2 regions of the Ruania zhangjianzhongii genome follow, and region 1 is predicted to be linked to the other one. Evidence: riboswitches for the same ligand, from Rfam matches in the RefSeq annotation. Region 1 holds a riboswitch; the other holds the start of a gene.
What was found. A riboswitch is a leader RNA that binds a small molecule or an ion and turns the genes downstream of it on or off. The one in region 1 is predicted to bind thiamine pyrophosphate.
Positions count from the first base shown of each region.

Region 2: linked by a shared signal. The riboswitch ahead of FU260_RS21860 (thiamine ABC transporter substrate-binding protein) and the one ahead of FU260_RS05260 (YkoF family thiamine/hydroxymethylpyrimidine-binding protein) in region 1 are both predicted to bind thiamine pyrophosphate.

Region 1 is NZ_CP042828.1:1,135,685-1,142,596, forward strand. Features, by position in the region: gene FU260_RS05245 (MarR family winged helix-turn-helix transcriptional regulator) at 1-19, shown strand, start outside; gene FU260_RS05250 (MFS transporter) at 16-1,347, shown strand; gene FU260_RS05255 (hypothetical protein) at 1,493-2,008, opposite strand; TPP riboswitch at 2,188-2,299, shown strand; gene FU260_RS05260 (YkoF family thiamine/hydroxymethylpyrimidine-binding protein) at 2,368-3,003, shown strand; gene FU260_RS05265 (ECF transporter S component) at 3,000-3,653, shown strand; gene FU260_RS05270 (ATP-binding cassette domain-containing protein) at 3,646-6,129, shown strand; gene serC (phosphoserine transaminase) at 6,347-6,912, opposite strand, start outside.
Region 2 is NZ_CP042828.1:4,726,979-4,733,890, reverse strand. Features, by position in the region: gene FU260_RS21885 (Na+/H+ antiporter subunit D) at 1-1,399, shown strand, start outside; gene FU260_RS21880 (Na+/H+ antiporter subunit E) at 1,396-1,989, shown strand; gene FU260_RS21875 (MrpF/PhaF family protein) at 1,986-2,324, shown strand; gene mnhG (monovalent cation/H(+) antiporter subunit G) at 2,321-2,683, shown strand; gene FU260_RS21865 (DUF4235 domain-containing protein) at 2,727-2,990, opposite strand; TPP riboswitch at 3,239-3,342, shown strand; gene FU260_RS21860 (thiamine ABC transporter substrate-binding protein) at 3,389-4,465, shown strand; gene FU260_RS21855 (ABC transporter permease) at 4,528-6,279, shown strand; gene FU260_RS21850 (LLM class flavin-dependent oxidoreductase) at 6,368-6,912, opposite strand, start outside.

The sequences.
Region 1 (6,912 bases):
GAGGATCACCACCCAGTGAGCACCATGTTCGCGTCGCTACGCCAGTTCAACTATCGCCTGTGGTTCGGCGGGGCCCTGGTGGCGAACGTTGGTACCTGGATGCAGCGTGTCGCACAGGACTGGCTGGTGCTCGCCTATCTCTCCGACGATTCCGGCACCGCCGTGGGGATCGTGACCGCTCTGCAGTTCGTCCCCTCGTTGCTGCTCAGCCCGTTCGCGGGAGTGCTCGCCGACCGGGTGGACCAGCGCAAGCTACTGATGATCACCCAGGGGCTGATGGGTGTGCTGGCGGCCGGGCTGGGCATCCTGGTGCTCGGTGGCCATGCCGAGCTGTGGCAGGTGTACGTCTTCGCGGTGCTGCTCGGGATCGCGACGGCGATCGATGCACCGGCCCGGCAGACGTTCGTGGCCGAGTTGGTGCCCGCCGATGGCCTGGCCAACGCTGTGGCGCTGAACAGCGCGTCGTTCAACGCGGCCCGGCTGATCGGCCCGGGCCTGGCCGGTCTGCTGATCGCCGTGGTCGGCCCGGGCTGGGTGTTCATCATCAATGCGGTCTCGTTCGCCGGGACCATCGGCGCGGTCCTGGCGATGCGCACCGGCGAGCTGCGGCGCGTACCGCGCACGAAGAAGGCCAAGGGGCAGCTGCGCGAAGGGCTGTCCTATGTCCGGCACCGCCGGGACATCATCTTGATCATGGCGGTGGTGTTCCTGGTCGGCGGCATTGGCCTGAAGTTCCAGCTCACCTCCGCGGTGATGGCGCGGGTGGAGTTCGGTAAGGATGCGGGGGAGTACGGGGTGCTTGGCTCGATCCTGGCGATCGGCTCGCTGGCCGGAGCGCTGATGGCGGCCCGGCGCAAGCAGCCGCGGGTGCGTACCGTGATCATCGCCGCAGGAGGCTTCGCCGCATCCACCACGCTGCTCGCTCTGGCGCCCACCTATGAGCTGTTCGCCCTCGCATGCATCCCGGTCGGGTTCACCTCGCTGACCATGCTCACTTCGGCCAACGCCGCGATCCAGATCAGCACCGATCCGGCGATGCGGGGGCGGGTGATGAGCTTGTACATGATGGTGCTGTTCGCCGGGAACCCGATCGGCGCGCCGCTGGTCGGCTGGGTGGCCGACGCCTGGGGACCGCGCTGGTCGATCGGCATCGGCGCGATTGTCGCTGCCGTGGTGGTCACCGTGGCCGCCCTGTGGGCGCGCAAGCACTGGCAGGTGCAGGTGCGGTATTCGCTGCGCCAGCGTCCGCACATGATGCTCACGAATGCGGAGGAGCGCGCCGCGCGCCGGGCAGCGAAGGTCGATGCTGCCGTGCAGGAAGGCTCGGACGCTACGAACGCTGCCTGAGTGTGCGGCTTGGTGCGGCCCGGCCAGGCCCGCCGGTGCTGCGATCTGAGGTAGGTCCCGCGATCGGAGGTAGTCCGCACTTACCTCCGATCGCGGGAGCTACCTCCGATGGTGGGCTGGGCTCGGGTGACTTCCGGTGACGGGTTCAGGCCGGCCCGCCCGCGCCGAACACCTCCGACTGCAGCCGGTCCAAGGCCTTCTCGCAGGTGCGCTGCTTGATCATGCCCTCTCGCGCGTGCGCCACGACCTGCAGTCCGGAGGGATCCCAGAGTGCCTCGACGACGCACGGGTTCAGGTTCATCGAGCCGGAGCCGACGATCGCGGACAGCCCGACCACCGGGGAACCATCGGGTGCGCTGAGCTGTCGCTGCTGTGGGCCCCGGAGGAACTGCTGCAGCCGATGGAGGTGCACCGGAGTGCTCGGCTGCGGCCAGTAACGCCGCTGACTGTCCAGCTTGGTGAACCGGGCGCCGAGCCGCCCGCCGAATCTTCCGCCGCTCGCCCCACCGGCGGCACCGGCCGCCCCAGCAGCCGGTCCGGCACCGAGGGCGCCACCGAGCCCACCGCCGAATGCCCCGCCCGCGGCTCCTAGGTCGCCCAGCCGGCCTTCCAGCGCCGCAGCGATCTCTGCGGCGGACAGGAACAGTGATGCCTCGGACACACGGCCAGCGTAACGGCCGGCTCTTGCGGCGCGGGCCGAGCGCTCCGCGGAAGTCGCATTCCGACGCGGAGGCCCCTGTGGCACCTCCGCGTTCGGAAAGTGCCTCCGCGGCTCGCGCGTTCCGCCACCAGGTGGACGCCCGTGGCCACCAGGCCGCGCCCCGCGGTACGGTGGCCGGGACAAAGCCCCCGGGGAGCGCGTAGGCGCTGAGAGTGCGGTCGGTACACCGGCCGCAGACCCGAGGAACCTGACCTGGTTAGCACCAGCGTAGGGAGATGGGCAGCAGAGTCCGCCGCGTGCACCCGTGCGTGGCGGTGCCTGCACGCGGCGCCCGGGGGCCTTCGATACCAGGAGGCCCTATGCCCACCCCACCCACCACCGTATTCACCGCCACGTCCTACGGTGTCGGCGCACGCTTCAGCCTGCACCCGATGACCGACGGCTTCGCCGATCTCATCCTGACCGCACTGCGGGAGACCGACTCCCGCGGCCTGCAGATCAGCACCGACGAGGTCTCCACGTTCCTGCGCGGCCCCGAGGATGACCTGCTCGCCTACTTGGCGGACACGATCGGCGCCGTCGCCCGCACCGGGGTGCACACCGCCGCGCACGTGCTGTTCTCCCGAGGCTGCCCCGGTGAGGTGGAGTGCACTGTGGCCGACGGCACCGCCCAGGCACCCGCGGCGCTCACACGCCCGGCCCCGGCCCACGTCCAGGCGGCCGCGCACTGGGCGCTCTATCCGCTGGAAGACAGCCCCACAGCGGATCACATGGCCGCCATCTACGCGGCGATCGAGCATGCCCGCGACCTCGGCGTGCTCACCGGCTCCGAGCACTACGTCACCCGGCTGGACGGCGATCTGGCCGACGTGCTCTACGCCGTCACCGACGGCTGGCGGGAGGTCGGCACACAGGTGCGGCATGTGGCCAGCCACCTGAGCCTGTCGCTGAACTCACCCACCACCACGCACTCACCCGCGGCAGGTGCCCGATGACGGCACGCACCGAGGCCACTGGCCGCCGCCCGATCACCCTGCACGATCTGGTGCTTCTCGCCGTGCTCGCCGTGGTGTTCGGCTTCCTCTACTGGGCGCTGGTGCAGGTGTGGGGCTGGCTGCAGGTGGTGATGGGCCCCTTCGGCGATCTGGCTCAGAACGTGCTCGTCGGCGGCTGGATGGTGGTCGCCCCGCTCGCCCTCTACATCGTCCGCAAGCCCGGTGTGGGCATCCTGGTGGAGATCATCGCCTCGATCGTGGAGGTGGTCTTCCTCGCCTCCCCAGTGGGGCCGATGCTCATCCTCGTCGGCTTCATCCAGGGGGCCGGGGCGGAGGTGGCGTTCGCCGTCACCCGGTACCGCCGCTATGGCTGGGCCGTGTTCGTTGCCTCCGGGGCGACGGCGGCACTCGCCAACCTCGTACTCGGCATGGTGCGTATGGGCTGGGCCGGGCAGGAGCTGTTCGAGCTCCGGGTGGTCTTCCAGCTCGCCTCCGGTGTGCTGCTCTGCGGGCTGCTCGCGAAGGTGATCGGGGATGCGTTGCTGCGCACCGGGGTGCTGGACAACTACGCGATCGGCCGCGCGGCCCGGGCCAACCAGGCCGCTCGTTCCAGCAGTGCAGCCGGCAGCGGTCAGGCCAGCGATGGCTGACCTGGTCCGCACCGAGCAGCTCACCGTGACCTACCCCGGCGCCCGGGCGCCGCACCTACGGCAGGTCAGCATCGCCGTCGGGCAGGACGAACGAGTGCTGCTGCTCGGACCCTCCGGAGCCGGCAAGTCCACCCTGCTGCGCACGCTCGCCGGGGTGGTGCCGCAGACCGTGGACGCCGAGGTGACCGGCCAGGTCAGCGTGTGTGCCAGCGATCCGCGCAGCACCCCGGTGCCGCAGCTGGCCGGGCAGGTCGCCACGCTCATGCAGGACCCAGCCGATCAGCTCTGCCTGCCCACTGTGGCCGAGGAGGTGGCCTTCGCCTTGGAGAATCGGGCGGTGCCGGCCGAGCAGATGCCGCCGCGGGTCACCGCCGCACTGCAGGCGGTGGGGGCCGGGCACCTGGGTGGGCGGCGTACCAGTGAGCTCTCCGGTGGGGAGGGGCAGCGGGTCGCGCTCGCCGCTGCTCTGGTGGCCGGCCCGCGGCTGCTGCTCCTGGACGAGCCCACTGCGCTGCTCGATCCGGCCGGTGCCCGCTCGATCGGTGCTCTGCTGGCCGGCCTGGACGGGGCGAGCCTGTTGATCGAGCACCGGTTGGACGAGCTCGGCCCGCTACCCACGCGCTGTGTGGTGTTCGACCGCTGCGGCAGCGTGGTGGCGGATGGGCCGAGCGCGGCCGTGCTCACCTCAGGTGAGGTGGCCGCCACGGGCTCCTGGTTACCGGCGACGGCGGAGCTCACCCGGGTACTGCGGCGTCCGGTCTCCCCGGCTCAGCTAGGTGGCGCACTCACCGAGCTCGCCGGTCGCGCGCCGCGGCCGGCTCCGCGTCCGGCCGGTCCGGTGCTGCTCGCCGCCAGGGACGCCGAGGTGCGGCGCGGGGAGTCCGTGGCGGTGGCCGGGGTGGACCTGGAGCTGCGGGCCGGGCAGATCACCGCAGTGCTCGGGGTGAACGGTTCCGGGAAGAGCTCGCTGCTGCTCGGCCTGGCGGGGTTGCTGCCGGCTGCTGGTGTGCGTGGGCTGGCGCGGGTCGGGATGGTGTTCCAGAACCCCGAGCACCAGTTCCTCACCCGCACCGTCGCCGACGAGATCGGCTACGGGCTGCCGGCCGGTGCTGGTGCTCCTGCTGGTGCTGGTCCCGGTGCTGCGGTCGGGTCGGTGCTGGAGCGCTACCAGCTGACCGGGCTCGCCGCTGCGGACCCGTTCCGGCTCTCCGGCGGTCAGCAACGCCGGCTCTCCCTGGCGGCGATGACCGTGATGGCCGATGACGTGCTGCTCGCCGACGAGCCGACCTTCGGTCAGGACCGGCGCACCGCCGCCGGGATCGGCGCCGAGCTCGCCCGGCTCGCCGGGGAGGGCCGCGCAGTGGTCCTGGCCAGCCACGACCTGCGCCTGGTGGCCGCGCTCGCCGACCAGGTGCTGCTGCTCGCCGGTGGCCGCCCGGTCGCCGTCGGCACTGTGGACGAGGTGCTCACCCCCCGTGCTCGCCCGCGCCGGACTGCACCTGCCGCCGCTGCTGGCCGCCTGGCCTGGCCCGCTCGGTGCGGCCCGGGATGCGCTCGCCCTGCTGGAGCGCGAGGCAGCGCCGGTGGGGGTGGCGGCATGAGTGGCGGCGTCGAGGCGCGACCGCAGCCGGCCGCGAGGGCAAGGGGCAGTGCCAGGGTGCGGGGCAGTGCCCGGCCCGCTTTCGGACGACCGTTGCCGGGGGACTCGGTGCTGCACCGCCGCGATCCCGTGGTCAAGCTCGCTGTGCTGCTGGTGATCTGCCTGGTGCTGACCGCGGTGACCGATCCGGTGACCCCCGCTGTGCTTTACCTGCTCACCTGGCCGGTCGCCCTGGCCGCCGGGCGGATTCCGGCGGGCACCCTGTTGCGCGCCCACCTGCTGTTCGTCGCCTTCGCGTTCAGCCTGCTGATGGTGAACGCGTTCACCCGGCCCGGGCAGGCGGTGGCGCACGTGGGGCCGGCGGCGATCAGCGCCGAGGGCCTGAGCATCGGTGCCGGGCTGGCGATCCGGACCCTGTTCATCGGCGTCGCCTCGGTGACCTTCGTGTTCACCACCGACGGCGCCCGGCTGATGACCAGCCTGCACCAGCACCTGCGTCTGGACGGACGCTTCGCCTACGCGGTGCTGGCTGGCTACCGGCTGCTCGAACAGCTACCGGAGACCTGGGCCACGATCCGGGCGGCCCAGGCGGTCCGCGACCCGCGCCGCCGCGGGATATCCCGGTCGCCGCGGGCACTGACCCGGGCGGCGTTCACTCTGCTGGTCACCTCGCTGCGCCGCGCCGAACGGATGTCGATCGCCCTGGAGACCCGTGGCCTGGGCGCCGGCCGCCGCACGATCGCCGCACCCAGCCCGCTCGGGCGCGCCGATGCCCTGCTGGCCGGGACAGCTCTGGTGAGCACCGCCGTCGTGCTCTATGCCTCCTGGCAGGCCGGCACGCTCCGCGGGCTGGGTGCGCTTGGGGTGTTCGGCTGACGCCGCCACCCCACTACACCGCCACCACCACCACCACCACCGTCGCCACCACCGTCGCCACCGCCACCACCACCACCACCAACGGAGGTAGGTACGGCGATCGGAGGTACGTTTGTACTTACCTCCGATCGCCGTACCTACCTCCGATCGGCGCGGGGACGGTGGAAACTCGGGTGCGGGTGCGGGTGCGGGTGCCGGGGGTTGAGCGGGGTCTAGCTCAGAGCCGCTCGACCACCCAGTCCACGCACGCGGTGAGCGCCTGCACGTCGGCCGGGTCCACCGACGGGTACATCCCCACCCGGATCTGGTTCCGGCCGAGCTTGCGGTACGGCTCGATGTCCACCACCCCGTTCTCCCGCAGGATCGCGCACACCCGGGCGGCGTCCACCTCCGCCTCGAAGTCGATCGTGCCGACCACGGGGGAGCGGGCCTGCGCCTGCTGCACGAACGGGGTGGCGTACTCGGCGCGCTCGGCCCAGGAGTAGAGGATTTGCGCCGAGGCGGCACTGCGCCCGGCGGCAAAGTCCAGCCCGCCCCCGGCGAGCAGCCAGTCGATCTGTTCGGCCATCAGCACCAGGGTGGCGATCGCCGGAGTGTTCAGCGTCTGGTCCTTCCGGGAGTTCGCCACCGCCGCGGCCAGGGAGAGGGACTCGGGCACCCAGCGGCTGCCGAGCTCGGCGATCCGCTCCAGCGCGGCGGGGGAGAGCACAGCCAGCCACAGCCCGCCGTCGGAGCCGAACGCCTTCTGCGGGGCGAAGTAGTACGCATCGGTCTCGGCCAGGT
Region 2 (6,912 bases), 1.5 Mb from region 1:
GATCTTCGTCACCCACACCGCCGGACCGCAGGTGATGGGGGTGGGCGACTGGCAGGTGCCGGTGGGCATCGGTCTGGTGGCCGACCGGCTGTCCGCGCTGATGCTGGTGGTCTCCGCGCTGGTACTGCTCGGCGTGCTGGCCTACTCCCTGGCCCAGGGCCTGGCGGACGGGAACGAGAGCGCCCCGGTGGCGATCTACCACCCGACCTACCTGGTGCTGGCGGCCGGGGTGTCGATGGCGTTCCTGTCCGGTGACCTGTTCAACCTGTACGTCGGGTTCGAGATCCTGCTCGCAGCCAGCTTCGTGCTGCTCACCCTCGGTGGTACCGGGGAGCGAATACGCGCCGGGTCCATCTATGTGGTGGTCTCGCTGCTGTCCTCGATCCTCTTCTTGATCTCGATCGCGCTGATCTACGCGGCCACCGGCACCTTGAACATGGCCCATCTCGCCGAGCGGCTCGCCGAGGTGGACTCCGGGGTGCGACTGCTGCTGCAGATCATGCTGCTGCTCGGATTCGCGATCAAGGCCGCAGTGTTCCCGCTCTCGGCCTGGCTGCCGGACTCCTATCCGACCGCTCCGGCGCCGGTGACCGCCGTGTTCGCCGGTCTGCTCACCAAAGTAGGCGTGTACGCGATCATCCGCGCCCAGACGCTGCTGTTCCCGGACTCACGGCTGGATACCGTGCTGCTGGTGGCAGCGATCGCGACCATGTTGGTGGGCATCATCGGTGCCGTGGCTCAGGAGGACATCAAACGTCTGCTGTCCTTTACCCTGGTCAGTCACATCGGGTACATGATCTTTGGGATCGCTCTGTCCAGCGAAACCGGACTGTCCGCCGCGATCTTCTACATCGTTCACCACATCACCGTGCAGACCGCACTGTTCCTGATCGCCGGCCTGGTGGAGCGCCGCGGCGGGACTACCTCACTGGAACAGCTCGGCAGTCTGGCGAAGGTGGCCCCGGCACTGGGCGCGGTGTTCTTCCTGTCCGCGATGAACCTCGCCGGCATCCCGCCGATGTCCGGATTCCTCGGCAAGGTCGGTCTGCTGCAGGCCGGCTTCCAGGACGGATCTGCGCTCGCACTGGTGGGCGTCGGTGCCGGGCTGCTCACCTCACTGCTCACCTTGTACGCCGTGGTGAAGGCGTGGAACAAGGCGTTCTGGCAGGAGGCCCCGGAACCGCTGCCGGATGCTCGGGTGCCACGCACGATGTTCGGCCCCGCGGCGGTGATCGCCTCAGTGGGGGTGCTGATCGCGGTGATCGGTGGTCCACTCTATGACTACACCGACGCCGCGGCCCGGGACCTGACCGCCCGCACCCCGTATGTGGATGCGGTGCTGGTGCACGGCGACCGTGGCTCCGGCCAGTCCTCAGATTCCTCAGGGGGTGACGGATGAGATCACCAGACGCCTATGACTGGCTGCGGCGCTGGCCGATGGCCATATGGATGACGATCGTGTGGGTGCTGCTCTGGGGCAACCTCACCGTCGCGAACGTGTTCACCGGTGTGCTGATCAGCTTCGGTCTGCTGCGGGTGATGCCGATGCCCCGGGTGGGCTTCGGTGGACACGTCTCGGTGCTCGGGGTGGTTGCGCTGCTTACCCGCCTGCTGGTGGACATCGTGCGCGCTTCGATCAGCGTGGCCGCACATGCGCTGCACATCGGCCGCTACCCCCAGGGTGCGGTGATCCGGGTCAAGCTCGCCTCCTCCTCGGACCTGATCCTCACGCTGACCGCGGAGCTCACCGTGATCGTGCCGGGCTCGATCGTGGTGGAGGCGCACCGGCTCACCGGGATGCTCTATGTGCACGTGCTGGACGTCAGCGCCCCCGGCGCGGTGGAGAAGTCCCGCCAGGGTGTGCTGGACCAGGAGAAGTGGGTGATGTACGCGCTCGCCACGGACCAGGACATCGCCGAGGCGGGGTACCCGCCGAGGCCGTGGAAGCGCGGTCGCCGCCAGACGAAGCAGAGCGAGGTGAGCTCGTGAGTCCCATTGTGATGGCCGTCTGTGCCGCGCTGCTCATCTCGGCTGCGTTGATCACGCTGTTCCGGGTGGAGCGCGGGCCGAGCATGCTGGACCGGATCGTGGCCCTGGATGTGCTGGTCTCAGCGCTGATCGGTTCGCTGGCGCTGGTCTCGCTCTGGTTCGGGCGCACCGATCTGGTCCTGGTGCTGACCGTGCTCGCCCTGGTCGGCTTCGTCGGATCGGTGACCCTTGCCCGGTTCGCTGCCGCCGAACCTGAGGCCGAGTCCCGGATCCTCAGTGCGCAGGAGGCCGCCGAGCGCGACGCCGGCATCCGGCCTGAGGACGGTGAGTCGTGACCGGTCTCGAGATCCTCTCCGCTGTGCTGCTGATCGGCGGGAGTGCACTGACCTTCATCGCCGCCGTCGGCATTGCTCGCTTCCCCGACCTGCTCTCCAGAATGCATGCCGCCACCAAGCCGCAAGTGCTCGGACTGATGCTGATGATGGGTGGCCTGGCGATCAGTCTCGGTTCCAGCCAGGTCACCTGGAAGCTCACCCTCGTTGTCGCCTTCCAGCTGATCACCGCACCGGTCTCGGCGCATATGGTCGGCCGCGCCGGCTACCGAACCCACAAAGTGGACCCTGAGCATCTGGCCACGGACGAGCTCACCGAGGACCTCGAGCGCGCCAGGGCCGAGGCCGAGCGGGAGAACTGAGCGGGCACCTCAGTCCTTCTCGACCGTCAGTCCTTCTCGATCGTCAGTCCTTCTCGATCGCGGGCTTGTTCCCGCTGTCCATCCACTTGGCCGCACCGCGGGTGGCGAAGGTGCGAGCGAAAGCGACCACCGCTCCGCTGACCGCGGCGAACACCACCAGCTCGCCGATGCTGAGCTCGCCGTCGTCGGGGTCACCGGTCGGCGGCTCGTGACCGGTCACGGCCTTCCAGCCGGCGGCAAGCAGCTTGTTCGCAGCGAAACCGGCGGCGACCGCCGCCACCGTGGTGACCAGCTTCTGCACGTTCATAAGGCGCGACTCCTCGGATCGGATGTTCCGCCGTCCACCTTATCGACCGAGACGACTGCCGGCCTGCCCACATGCGGATTCGACCTGCTCCAGATCTGCAGTGTGAACGCGCATGACTCTGCGCATTCGGGGGACCTGGATCCAGGGCGAGCGTGGACTCGTCCGGCGAGGAGCCCGGCCGGCGGAGCGGACGCAGCGCACCCGGTTGCCCTCGGTCGCCTCGTCGCTGGCGCCGGTGTACCGTGGGGCGGAGACGACAGGGGAGCGCCCCGAGCGCTGAGAGTGCGGTCCGCCGCAGACCCTCGAACCTGCTCCGGTTAGCACCGGCGAAGGGAGTCGAGCATCTCTCGACGTGGAACTACCACGGACCCCTTCTCAACTCGATTGAGGAGGAACGAATGACCCGTACCAGCCCCGCTGTAGCCGCGATGGTGAGCGCCGCCGTCGCCGTGAGCCTGGCCGGCTGCTCCCTGATCGGGAACAGCCCCGACGAGGGCAGCACGAACGAGGAAGGCGAACCGGCCCTGGTGCGAGTGGTCACCCACGACTCCTTCGCCCTGTCCGAGGACCTGATCGAGGAGTTCGAGGACGAGACCGACTACACCCTGGAGTTCAGTGCCCCCGGGGACGGTGGAGCCCTGGTGAACCAGCTCATCCTGACCACCGACTCCCCGCTCGGGGACGTCGCCTTCGGGGTGGACAACTCCTTCGCCGGCCGGGCGATCGCCGAGGGGGTGTTCGACCCCTACACCTCGCCGGACCTGCCCCCGAGCGCGGAGCCGTACCTGGCCGATGACGCCGGCTCGCTCACCCCGGTGGACCGCGGGGACGTGTGCCTGAACGTGGACCGCCAGTACTTCACCGACCACGATCTGGCCGAGCCGGAGACCCTGGACGATCTGCTCGCCGAGGAGTACGGGGACTTGGTGGTGGTGACCAACCCGGCGACCTCCTCCCCGGGGCTGGCCTTCCTGCTCGCCACGGTGGCGGCCTACGGTGAGGACGGCTGGCAGGACTACTGGCAGCAGCTCGCCGACAACGGGCTGAAGGTGGTGGAAAGCTGGTCGGACGCGTACTCGGTGGACTTCTCCGGGTCCACCGGTGAAGGCGACCGGCCGATCGTGCTGTCCTACGCCACCTCGCCAGCGTTCGAGGTGGGGGAGGACGAGACCGAGGCCCCGACCGAGGCGCTGCTGGGTACCTGTTTCCAGCAGGTCGAGTACGCCGGGGTGCTCGCCGGCGCGGACAACCCCGAGGGGGCTCAGGCGTTCATCGACTTCCTGCTCTCCGACGAGGTGCAGGCCGATATCCCGGAGCAGATGTACATGTACCCGGTGAACGACCAGATCGACCTGCCGCAGGCGTGGACCGATTTCGCCCCGCTGGCCGACGACCCGTTCACGATGGACCCGGCGCTGATCGATGACCACCGCGACGAGTGGATCCAGCAGTGGACGGACACGGTAATCGGCTGACCGTGGTGCCGGCCGCAGCGCACCAGGGCGGCCTCGATGTCGAGAATCCCAGCGAGAGCGACATCGAGGCCACCGTCGGCGGCAGAGCTGACGGCCGGGCTGGCGGCAGATCTAGCAGCCGGGCTGGCGGCCGGGCCGTAGGTGGCCGTGGCCGCACGGCCGCTGCGGTGGTGGCGGCCGCGGTGCCGCTGGCGTTCCTGGCGATCTTCTTCGGCTACCCGGTTGCCGCTCTGGTCGCGCGCGGGTTCGTCGCCGACGGCGCGCTGGACCTGGGCGGGGTGGCCGAGGTGTTCGGTGCCGGCCGCACCTGGCGGATCATCGGCCTGACCTTCGCCCAGGCCATCCTCGGCACCCTCGGCGCCGTGCTGCTCGGTGTGCCCGGCGCCTACGTGCTGTACTGCCGAAGGTTCCCCGGCCGCACGCTGGTGCGGACCCTGGTGACTGTGCCGTTCGTGCTCCCGACCGTCGTGGTCGGTGTGGCGTTCCGGTCGCTGCTCGCCACCTCGGGGCCACTCGGCTTCCTCGGCCTGGACGGCACCTTCACCGCGATCGTGCTGGCGCTGGTGTTCTTCAACTACGCCGTGGTGGTGCGCACAGTGGGTGGGCTGTGGGAGCGGCTGGACCCCCGCACCGCCCAGGCGGCCCGCGCGCTCGGTGCCTCCCCGGCGCGCGCCTTCGTCACCGTGACGTTGCCGGCGCTCGGCCCGGCGATCGCGTCCGCCGCCTCGGTGGTGTTCCTGTTCTGCGCCACGGCGTTCGGAGTGGTGCTGGTGCTCGGCGGGCTGCGGTTCGGCACCGTGGAGACCGAGATCTGGATCCAGACCACCCAGTTCCTCAACTTGCGCGCCGCCTCGGTGCTGTCGGTGGTGCAGCTCGTGGTGGTGGCCGGTGCGCTGGTCGCCTTCTCCCGTGCCCGCGCCACGCGGGAACGGGCGCTGGCGCTGCACGGCAACCCGGCGCGCAGCACGCCACTGCAGCTGACCGGGCGAGGGGGGCGCCCCGGCGGCGACCTGCTGCCCGCTGCGGTGACCGCCGTCGTGGTGGGGGTGCTGCTGCTCGCCCCGATGCTCACCTTGGTGCTTCGCTCGCTGCGCACCCCGACCGGCTGGGGACTGGACAACTACTGGGCCCTGGGTAGCACCGGCGGGGACAACGCGCTCACCGTGACCGTGTGGCAGGCGACCGCGAACTCGCTGCGGATCGCGGTGGACGCCACGATGATCGCCGTACTGATGGGGGTGCTGGTGGCCCTGGTGGTCTCTCGTCGACCCCGCAGCACCGCCGGGCGTCGGGCGATCGTCTGGTTGGACGGGGCGGTGATGCTGCCGCTCGGGGTGTCCGCGGTGACCGTGGGGTTCGGTTTCCTGATCGCGCTGAACCATCCGCCGCTGGACCTGCGCAGCTCGCCGGTGCTGATCCCGATCGCGCAGGCGATCGTGGCGATGCCGCTGGTGGTGCGCACGGTGCTGCCAGTGCTGCGCGCGATCGACCCGCGCCAGCGCCAGGTGGCGGCCGTGCTGGGCGCCACCCCGCTTCGGGTGTTGCTCACTGTGGACGGGCCCTACCTGGTGCGCTCCCTGGGACTGGCGATCGGGTTCGCGTTCGCGGTGTCGCTGGGGGAGTTCGGCGCCACCAGCTTCCTGTCCCGCCCGGACCGGCCGACGCTGCCGGTGGTGGTGTTCCGGCTGATCGGCCAGCCGGGCGCACTGAATCAAGGAATGGCGCTGGCTGCTGCCGTGGTGCTCGCGCTGCTCACCGCCACGGTGATGGCACTGGCCGAACGACTTCGCGGGGAGCATGCCGGTGAGATTTGAGCAGCACCGGGCCGTCCGCCCGTTCCGGTGTGCCGCGAACCGTCGCTCAGCGGGGACGGCGGGCGACAGATCGCGGCACAACGAGGGTTCAGCCGAGCAGCTTCTCCAGCACGGCCACCGAACCGCGATAGGGCGCCTCGGGACGTGGCCAGTGCACCACCACATCGGTGAAGCCGAGCTCGCCGGCCTGGGCGATCTGCTCCTCGGCGTAGGTATGGCTGGTCAGCACGGCCGGCCCGTGCACATCGATGGCCAGGTACCGGCGCAGCCTCTCCTGCCCGGGCCCGCGCTCCGCCTCGAGCCGGTCCATCTGGGCTGCCAGCTCGGCGACTCCCCGCCACCAGGAGGTCACCCGCTCGGCCGCCGCCGCCGGATCGTCCGCCGGCGCTCCCGGCGGGCCGCTCTGTCTGCCGGTGGTCACCCAGCCCTGGCCGTGCACTGCGGCCAGCGCCATCGACCGGGGACCGTTCGCGGCGATCACGAACGGCACCCGTGGCTGTTGCACGCAGCCCGGCCGGCCCCGGGCGCCGGCCGTGGTGAAGAACTCCCCGTCGTGATCCACGTGATCCTCAGTGAGCAGCCGGTCCAGCAGCGGCACCAGCTCGGCGAACCTGCGGGTGCGCTGGCCACGGG